DNA from 3 places in the Bacillus sp. CPT56D-587-MTF genome. Region 2 is predicted to be linked to each of the others. Evidence: riboswitches for the same ligand, from Rfam matches in the RefSeq annotation. Region 2 holds a riboswitch; each other region holds the start of a gene.
The links. A riboswitch is a leader RNA that binds a small molecule or an ion and turns the genes downstream of it on or off. The one in region 2 is predicted to bind lysine.

Region 1 (3,289 bases), 2.2 Mb from region 2:
AATCGTTGCGTTAGCCTCACGTTTTTCGTTCTCTGCATATTTTGAAATATACTCCAAAGCAAATAATTGAGATCTTGATAATTCCATAATCAAACCTCTCCTTTAATTAAAATGACCTTAATGATTTCAATTAAAAGCTTATTCTTTCCTTCTTATGAAACGAACCTAATTTATTTAAAAACGTAATTTACTAAATCTTAATTATGCATACACGCATTTTTCATAGGCAAATGTACACATTCTACAGAAATTTGATACCCTAGCCATCGCTCAGCAATATGTTCAAATGATAAAACAGATCCCGTTGTAAAAAAACGATGCTTCGGATTCAGATTGTCAGACAAAATTCCTTTGTGCTGTAAAATGGTGCTTAACTCTATCGCCGTTTCTTCTGCAGAACTAATAATCGTTATATCTTCTCCTAGTTCCTTTTTTATATAGGACTCTAAAAGTGGATAATGCGTACATCCAAGAATTAACGTATCTATATCTTCTTTCGTTAATGGAAGTAAAGCTTGTTTCACTTGCTGCGTGACATATGCTGTATCTTCTAATTGATTTTCTACAACTGTGGCTAAAGTCGGGCAAGCATAGCTATGCACTTCCAAATATGTATCCAGCTCGTGTAATGCTTTTTCATACATATTAGATTTTATCGTACCTACAGTTCCAATTACCCCGATTTCCCCTTTCTTTGTTACTTTAATTGCCGCTCTTGCTCCTGGATGTATAACGCCAATAACTGGAATGGAAAGTGCTTCTTGCAGCTCAGTCAATGCAGCAGCTGCAGCAGTATTACATGCTACGACTAGCGCTTTTAATGGAAACTGTTTGAGGAACTCAACCATTTCAAATACGAAAGATTGCACCTCCTCTACACTTCTTGGTCCATACGGGCAACGCTTATTATCACCAATATAATAAATGCTTTCTTTAGGCAATTGTCTTATAATTTCGCTCGCAACTGTTAATCCCCCAACTCCCGAATCTAGCACACCTATTACTGAATGTTTATGACATACAGACATTTACTTCATCCCCTTTTCAATCATCTAGCGCTAATAATATGTATTATATTACGAAAATTCAAATATCACATAACAACCCCTCTTACTTTTAATCACAAACTCTTCTCTATAATCTGATTATTACTATATCCATTGACGTATAAAAATTCATTTGTTACTCTTAAAGACGTTAATTTAATATTTAAATCCTCATTCGTATCTCGGTGAGGTAGAGGTTGCAATCATTAAGAGTATCATTTCAGGAGATGTAGTGGCATTGATGACGGAATGAGAAAGGAATGGTTGCCGAAGTAAGTCGTGTCCACCATGCACGCTTGCTGGGTCTGCATTTAATAAGTGCAGAACTGTCACAAACGTTTCGTTTGTGGAGAGCTATCGAGAGGTATGTCGTGGGTTTCTTATAAGATAGAAAGCATGTAGCGGCAAATTACGTGCTTTTTTTGTTTTGTTTGGGACTTCTCTTCCTGACTCAGGAAGACATACATATCTCCTCGCTTGACTTGGTTATACTAACTTTGGAGGTATTTTCTATGCAACAAAAAAAATGGGGCTTTTGGGTACTAACAGCTTTCGTTGTCGGTAACATGGTTGGCGCTGGTATTTTCATGGTGCCAAGTACGTTGGCACAAACAGCAAGCCCACTCGGTGTCACTTTAGCTTGGTTAACTACAGGGTTTGGTGTTTTAATGCTAGCTCTTGTTTTCGGTAATTTAGCAATTCGTCGTCCTGATTTAACGACAGGGCCACAAAGTCATGCATATGCTTTATTCTCAACACCAAAAAAGAAAAAAATGGCTGGCTTCAGTATGGTATGGGGATATTGGGTTGCAAACTGGGCAAGTAACGTTGCCATCATTACATCATTTGCGGGATATTTATCACTCTTCTTCCCAATTATGAAAGATACGCGACTACTATTTTCAATCGGCTCGTTTAACGTAGAAGTCGGAAAACTAATTACATTTACGATTTGTTCCATCTTACTTTGGGGAACTCATATTATATTAACAAACGGTGTAAGCGGAGCTGGAAAACTAAACTTCTTAGCAACAACAACGAAAGTAACTGGATTCCTTTTATTCATCGTCGTTACGTTATTTGCATTCGAAGCTTCTAAATTTGGACAATGGTATACACCGATGATTGATAAATCAGGGGCATCACACGGTCTTCTTTCACAAGTGAATTTAGCTGCTCTTACAACACTTTGGGCGTTTATCGGAATTGAATCAGCTGTTCTTTTATCAAACCGTGCTGTTTCTCCCAAAACGGTAAAACGCGCAACAGTTGCGGGATTACTTATTACAGTTGCCATCTACTTAGGAATCACAATTTTAACAATGGGTGTACTTCACGTTGATAAATTACAAGCTTCTGAACGTCCATTAGCAGATGCACTAAACGCTGCAATGGGTCACGGCGGCGGGAAACTGATGGCATTACTTGCTCTTACTTCCCTGTTCGGTTCTATCTTAGGCTGGATTTTATTAAGCTCAGAAGTACCTTATCAAGCAGCAAAAGAAGGTTTCTTCCCTTCCTTCTTCACAAAAACAAATAAAAAAGGAAGTCCAATTTACTCATTACGATTAACAAACATTATGTCGCAAGTATTCCTATTCTCAACATTATCAGGAACCATTGCGGAAGCTTATACATTCGTTATTACCGTATCGACACTAGCCTACCTCATTCCATATCTCGTTTCACCAATCTTCCAGTTAAAACTAGTCGCAACTGGTGAAACATATAAAAATGAAATGCGGGCAAGAATTACAGATGGCATAGTCGCAGTTATCGCACTTTGCTACGCACTATGGGTTATTAAAACGGGCGCATCCGATATAAAAACGTTCCTTCTCGGAATTGGTTTATTCGTAATCGGATTTGCTTTCTATCCATTAATGAATCGTGATCAGAAAAAAAATAACGAAAAGAAAAACGGGCAAGTTGCATAACGCAATTTGCTCGTTTTTTCTTTTGTAAAACATATATAATAGAACAAAGAGGTGAAAAACATGTCAATCGAATCGCTATGGAGCTGTCGCTTCCAACAACATATTCAAAATATCATTACATACTTTGCACGTATGATTAACGGTTTACTATATAGCTTTATCTTTATTTCATGCGTTGGTGCATATTATTATGCTCAGTTTCTAAAAGCATCTCCTTCTAAAGGAATATCTTTAATAATTATAACGATTGTACTTACATTCATTATAACGAGATGCCCTATCCGTACATTTATTCAAAAACCTGAT
Region 2 (3,289 bases):
GTGGCGGTGGTTGGGGGCCGATTACGACACCTGTTCTTCTAGCAAGAGGAAATGAAGCTAGAAAAGTTATTGGATCTGTAGATACGAGTGAATTTCCTGTTTCACTCGCTGCAACAATCGGCTTCTTCATCTCACTTGGCTGGGAACAAGTAAGCTGGGTTTGGGTATTTTCTCTCATGCTCGGTGGTATCGTAGCGGCACCAATCGCGGCATGGCTAGTTCGCATCGTTCCTTCTCATTTACTTGGCGTATTAGTTGGTGGTCTTATTATCTTTACAAACATTCGTACACTGCTTACTACATTTAAAGTGGATCCAACTATTATTTCACTTTCTTACGTTGCAGTTGGTCTTGTCGTTATTATTTCTATTTTCATTGCTGTTCGTAATCATTCCAATCGTCCTAATACGTCAACGGCTGAGTATCCGAATGATCAGAAGCAAATGCTACCATAACTATAAAAAATACCGCTCAATTTAGAGCGGTATTTTTTATTTTTCTATTTTCCAATTAATCATCATTTCTGTAGCATTTACTCTCTTCATATGTAACTTTTCTAAAACACGCATCGAACTATAATTATCTAGAAGTGTCTCTGCAATTATTGTTTCTACCTCACCTGTTTTGAAAGCCCAATCGATTAGTTCTTTTACAGCTTCTGTTGCATAGCCCTGATTCCAATATTTCTCAATGAATCCATAGCCAATTTCTACTGTTTGATCCTCGTTTGGTTTCCCTTTAAACCCAATATCACCTAAAACGCTATCGTCTTCTTTTCGAAGAACATACCACGCCCCCCATGGTAATAAAGTTGCATCTTTTTTTACATTCTTTACATGCCCTACAATATGCGGACCGCTATTATATCCTTGCTCGTTAGCGACTTGAATCCTCTCTTCTGTACACGGCACTATATAGAGCCTTTCTGTTTCTAATTTCATTTTGATTTCCCCTTTTTGCTTAAACGTTACCCTAATTATAACAAATAATATGACTTTATTATGAATGTCGAATTATATTTTTCTGAATTTTCTTTTAATTTAGAGGGTTTTTCAATATTTTTTGCGAAACATTTGTATAACAATTTTTTCTTTGCTTATTGCTACATAATAGTAGGTTCGGGTGGAGTTTTGCAAGCGTTTCCTATACAATAACCGATATTCTTTGACTTTTCCTAACAAAATATCTTGCAATATATTCAGAAAGTCATTACAATTGCCATATATTAAAAATCTTAGCAATATATAAATCCTCATCAATCCGATGAGGTAGAGGTTGCGACTTTTAATAGTAAAACGGACGAGACACAGAGAATGTCAGCTGACTCCGTTTGAAAGGAAAAGTTGCCGAAGTTTATATTTCTTCTCTGGAAATATGAGCTGGGGCTGTCTCCGAAAGGAACAGAACTGTCACGTTTACAAAATTACCGTGTAAACGTGGGGTGCTATCTTAACGGAAGGGTATGATGGGGTGGTTATTTGTGAAACGTTCCGCCAAATTCCTTTGGCGGTTTTTTGTATTTTTCTCCCCCGCTCCTTCCTAACCTACAAGAAAAGGAGTGTTGAACATGAATAGCGCAACAAATCAATCTACCTCTAAAACGCAAACTACACAAGGACAAGGTGAATTAAAACGCGGATTAAAATCTCGTCACCTTACGATGATTTCTCTCGGTGGTACAATTGGTACCGGACTATTTCTTGCCAGTGGTGGTGTCATCCATACAGCTGGACCTGGTGGCGCATTAATTGCATACGCCGCAATTGGAATTATGGTTTATTTTTTAATGACAAGCTTAGCTGAACTTGCAGCTTACATGCCTGTTACTGGATCTTTTAGTACGTATGCAACAAAATTTGTTGATCCATCACTTGGCTTTGCACTTGGATGGAACTATTGGTATAACTGGGCAATTACGATTGCTGCTGAACTTGCAGCCGTAACATTAATTATGAAATTTTGGTTCCCAGATACCCCTTCTCTTATTTGGAGCGGATTATGTTTAGCTATTATTTTCCTTTTAAACTACTTATCTGTTAAAGGGTTTGGTGAATCTGAATATTGGTTCGCACTTATTAAAGTAGTTACGATTATTATCTTTTTAATTGTTGGTTTCATGATGATTTTTGGAATTATGGGCGGTGAAACGGTTGGATTTAAAAACTTCACTGTTGCAGATGCACCATTTAACGGCGGTATCATGGCAATTATCGGTGTGTTTATGGCAGCTGGTTTCTCATTCCAAGGTACTGAACTATTAGGAGTAGCTGCTGGTGAAACTTCTGATCCAGAGCGTAATATTCCGAAAGCGATTCGTTCAATCTTTTGGCGTATTCTTTTATTCTATATCCTTGCAATTCTCGTTATCGGTTTATTAATTCCTTATACAACTGAAAGCCTTGCTGCAAGTGATGTTACAGTAAGTCCGTTTACACTTATTTTTGAAAAAGCGGGCGTTGCCTTTGCTGCTTCTGTTATGAACGCTGTTATTTTAACGGCAGTACTATCTGCTGGTAACTCTGGTATGTATGCATCAACTCGTATGCTTTGGGATTTAGCTCGCCAAGGAAAAGCACCAAAGTTTCTTGGTAAATTAGATAGCCGCGGTGTACCTGTTAACGCATTAATCGTAACATCAATTGTCGGTAGTATCGCTTTCATTGCTTCTTTATTCGGTGACGGTGTTGTATACATTTGGTTATTAAATGCATCAGGAATGTCTGGCTTTATCGCTTGGGTCGGCATTGCAATTAGTCATTACCGTTTCCGTAAAGCGTATATCGCACAAGGAAAAGATTTAAATGACTTACCATATAGAGCAAAATGGTTCCCATTTGGTCCAATCTTCGCATTTACACTTTGTATCATCGTAATTTTAGGACAAAACTACGGCGCATTTATGGGTGAATCAATCGATTGGAATGGCGTACTCGTTTCTTACATCGGTTTACCACTCTTCTTAGTACTATGGTTAGGATATAAATTTACGAAAAAAACAAAAGTGATTCCACTTGATAAATGTGAACTAAAATAAAGTGAAACGAGCAAACAAATTTGTTTGCTCGTTTTTTGTTGCAAACCTCTTTCCTTCCCTATTGCTCCTGTTTTTGCCATAATAGAAGAAATATAAATAAAAGGTTGGGATACAATGAACATTCGCATTACTGATGAAGCAAAAGCAGCTATACATAGATTAGAACGTGAAGACAAAAAGATCATTCGCATTAGAGGAACAATGACAAACTCCTGTAGTATTTTCGTTGATGTCGATTTAATTTGGGATACATTT
Region 3 (3,289 bases), 1.2 Mb from region 2:
TTTCAATATAAATTTCACGAAAAAAGAGCCACCGTAAATTTCATCCATTTTTCCTTCCCCTGTAAAACTATTCTCTTCTGTAATCGCATAACGCTTCTGCAATTCAGGATGAAGATTTTTATAGGTATCCCCTAATAATCGTTCATACATATTAGCCATACACTTATCCCTTTCTCGCCCTCTTGCAATTTTTCGCGCTTGGTAAATCGAAACTATTTATATAACCGACAATTGATAACCCCATTAGAAGAACATTTAATGTAATCGGATTAAACGGCCCTGTAAAGCTTGCAATATTCGTAAATCCTGCTGCTAACGTTAAAACTAGTAATACAATAATATGCAGTATAAATAATTTTCGTTTTATTATTGGCAACAGCCATACGACGCCGAAAATTATTTCTAACATCCCAATTATTTTAAGTATACATATACTACTTTCATTTGAACCGATTAATACAGAAAGCATCTTTACTTCTTCTAAATGAGTAAACAGTAGTTTTGGCACTATCCCTTGATATATCCATACAAAAGCAAATAAAAAACATACGAGCCAATACGTCATTGTTCTTCTAATTAGTAACCTAGGATGAAGCCCCTTTTCTAACCATAATTTTAAAGCATCAAAACTCCAAGCAGTCGCCCAACCTAATAACGGCCGAAATATATAGCAATCTATTACATTCCCTACATGACCAAATCTTGTATCATAATCATATTGTGTCTCAAAATGGATGTATTCTTTATTTGGCGTATACTTCCAATAACCACGTCCTATTTGAATAAGAGATAATGTATTATCCGTCCAAAATTTTAAAGAAGAAATTCTTTCACCAGTTTCTTTTCTTATTTCACCTATTGATTCCCCTTCTCCAGCTATTTCAAGCCCAAATCCAATCTTTGTTTTATACAAAAACTTCTGTGGTTCTCCTTCTTTTTTCTCTAAATACGAAATTTCAGTAAAGCGAGCATCCCGCTCTGTATGTATAGCTGGTTCTTGCGTATATTCCCATAATTTTCCCATCGTCGTGTTCATTTTTGTCGCAACATAAATAGGCTGTTTCCTTTTCATTCTCCCCACCTCCTATGCACTATAAGTTTAATGTACATGCAATGAATTTATTTTGCTACATTTTTCACAAACTTCCTCAGAAAAAAGAAAGAATTTTTAAAATATATATAAAACACTTGATTCCCCGAAAAATTTAAATTATTATAAAACAAATGTTACCAACAACTTCATAAATCAAACACTCTCGCCTAAAACGTGAGATAGAGGTTGCGATACTTATGAGTATTCTAATGGAGACACAGAGATATCTATGAACTTAGATGAAAGGAAGTATTGCCGAAATTGATAAATTTCTCTGCATTTATCAATTGGGGCTGTTTTCGAATAGAAACAGAACTGTCATATGTACAGACGTGTACGTATGAAGAGCTATCTACAAAAAAGAGATATCATTTTTTATGATATTCCTTTTTTGGCGGTTTTTTTATTAGCTCCGTTTTCTGTTTCCCTTTTCCTGTAACAGCACCATCCTCACTTATTTGAGATGGTGTTTTTTGTTTGTCTTTCTGGTAACTACAGGAGTATTGGGATTGATATATTTCCTAATCTATTCTTAAAAATAGACGAAAGAAGGAATTTGTAATGGAAACAATTGTTCAAAAATTTGGTGGCACTTCTGTCGGAAGCGTCGAACGCATTCAACATGTAGCAAATTTAATTATTGAAGAATATGAACGAGGTCATAGCATTGTCTCTGTCGTTTCAGCAATGGGAAAAAGCACAGATGAACTTGTCGCACTCGCTAACGCTATCACAGAAAATCCAAGTAAACGTGAAATGGATATGCTTCTATCTACAGGAGAACAAGTAACTATTTCATTATTAACAATGGCACTGCAAGCAAAAGGCTATCATGCAATTTCATTAACAGGGTGGCAAGCAGGTATTACGACAGAATCTGTACATAGTAGTGCACGGATTACTGACATTCATACAGATCGTATTCAATCTTATCTTGCTGAAGGTACGATTGTTATTGTAGCTGGTTTCCAAGGAGTCAGTGAAGATTTTGAAATTACAACGCTTGGACGAGGCGGTTCTGATACAACTGCTGTCGCATTAGCTGCTGCACTAAACGCAAAAAAATGTGATATTTACACAGATGTGACCGGCGTATATACGACGGATCCACGAGTTGTAAAAGATGCTTACAAATTAGATGAAATTTCTTATGACGAAATGTTAGAACTTGCAAACCTCGGTGCTGGTGTATTACACCCGCGTGCTGTTGAGTTTGCTAAAAATCATAATGTCATTTTAGAAGTTCGCTCAAGTATGGAACAAGAAAACGGAACAATTGTAAAAGGAGAATGTAACATGGAACAACAATCAATCGTTAAAGGTATTGCATTTGAAGATAATATTACACGCATCACAGTGAAAGGATTAGAACAAGGTTCACTTTCAACTGTTTTCTCTACATTAGCAGCGGCACATATTAATGTAGATATCATCATTCAAAGTATTACAAATGAAGGAACTGTTCATCTCTCCTTCTCCATCCATTCTAATGATTTAAGAGAAACATTAGAAGTATTGGAACAAAATCAAGAGGCACTTCACTATGAAGCAGTAGAATATGAAAATCATTTAGCAAAAGTATCAATCGTAGGATCTGGCATGGTATCTAACCCAGGTGTCGCTGCAAATATGTTCACTACTTTAAAAGAAGAAGATATTCATATTAAAATGGTAAGTACATCAGAAATTAAAGTGTCTGTCGTTATTGACCGCCTTCATTTAGTAACAGGCGTTGAGGCGCTGCATCAATCATTTATGGCGAAAATTGAGCCTTTCGTGCAAATGAGCTAATTTGATATGTTTAGTAACGCTTATAAAAAAAACATATTAATCTACTTCCTTCCTATTAAATAAAAAGCTATTCGTTAACAAGATGCTATATGATATATTAAAAAACACCTTGTCACATTTTCCTATACTGTGACAAGGTGTTTTTGACTGAAAGGAATTTGTAACTACTTAGTAGTATAATTATGAGGATAATTAAATAATAAACTTTTATACATAAGGAGATAAGACTATGGCAAAAAACAAATTACTACGAATGGACAATGTCAGCATCGTTGTAGAATCCCTTGATAACGCAATCTCTTTCTTTGAGGAGATTGGCTTGAATCTCGAAGGTCGAGCAAATGTCGAAGGTGAATGGGCTGGTCGCGTAACTGGACTCGGTTCTCAGTGCGTAGAGATTGCTAT

Region 1: linked by a shared signal. The riboswitch ahead of AC3WVZ_RS02585 (amino acid permease) and the one ahead of AC3WVZ_RS13680 (amino acid permease) in region 2 are both predicted to bind lysine.
Region 3: linked by a shared signal. The riboswitch ahead of AC3WVZ_RS07725 (aspartate kinase) and the one ahead of AC3WVZ_RS13680 (amino acid permease) in region 2 are both predicted to bind lysine.

What each region holds. Positions count from the first base shown of each region.
Region 1 covers NZ_JBYTEF010000001.1:492,597-495,885, reverse strand. Annotated here, with positions in the region: gene AC3WVZ_RS02595 (DUF3626 domain-containing protein) at 1-87, opposite strand, end outside; gene racE (glutamate racemase) at 198-1,028, opposite strand; lysine riboswitch at 1,230-1,411, shown strand; gene AC3WVZ_RS02585 (amino acid permease) at 1,559-2,983, shown strand; gene AC3WVZ_RS02580 (ABC transporter permease) at 3,044-3,289, shown strand, end outside.
Region 2 covers NZ_JBYTEF010000001.1:2,665,551-2,668,839, forward strand. Annotated here, with positions in the region: gene AC3WVZ_RS13670 (sulfite exporter TauE/SafE family protein) at 1-455, shown strand, start outside; gene AC3WVZ_RS13675 (GNAT family N-acetyltransferase) at 492-941, opposite strand; lysine riboswitch at 1,262-1,455, shown strand; gene AC3WVZ_RS13680 (amino acid permease) at 1,568-3,034, shown strand; gene AC3WVZ_RS13685 (iron-sulfur cluster biosynthesis family protein) at 3,149-3,289, shown strand, end outside.
Region 3 covers NZ_JBYTEF010000001.1:1,468,814-1,472,102, reverse strand. Annotated here, with positions in the region: gene AC3WVZ_RS07735 (DUF4166 domain-containing protein) at 1-159, opposite strand, end outside; gene AC3WVZ_RS07730 (DoxX-like family protein) at 164-1,072, opposite strand; lysine riboswitch at 1,266-1,452, shown strand; gene AC3WVZ_RS07725 (aspartate kinase) at 1,655-2,884, shown strand; gene AC3WVZ_RS07720 (VOC family protein) at 3,114-3,289, shown strand, end outside.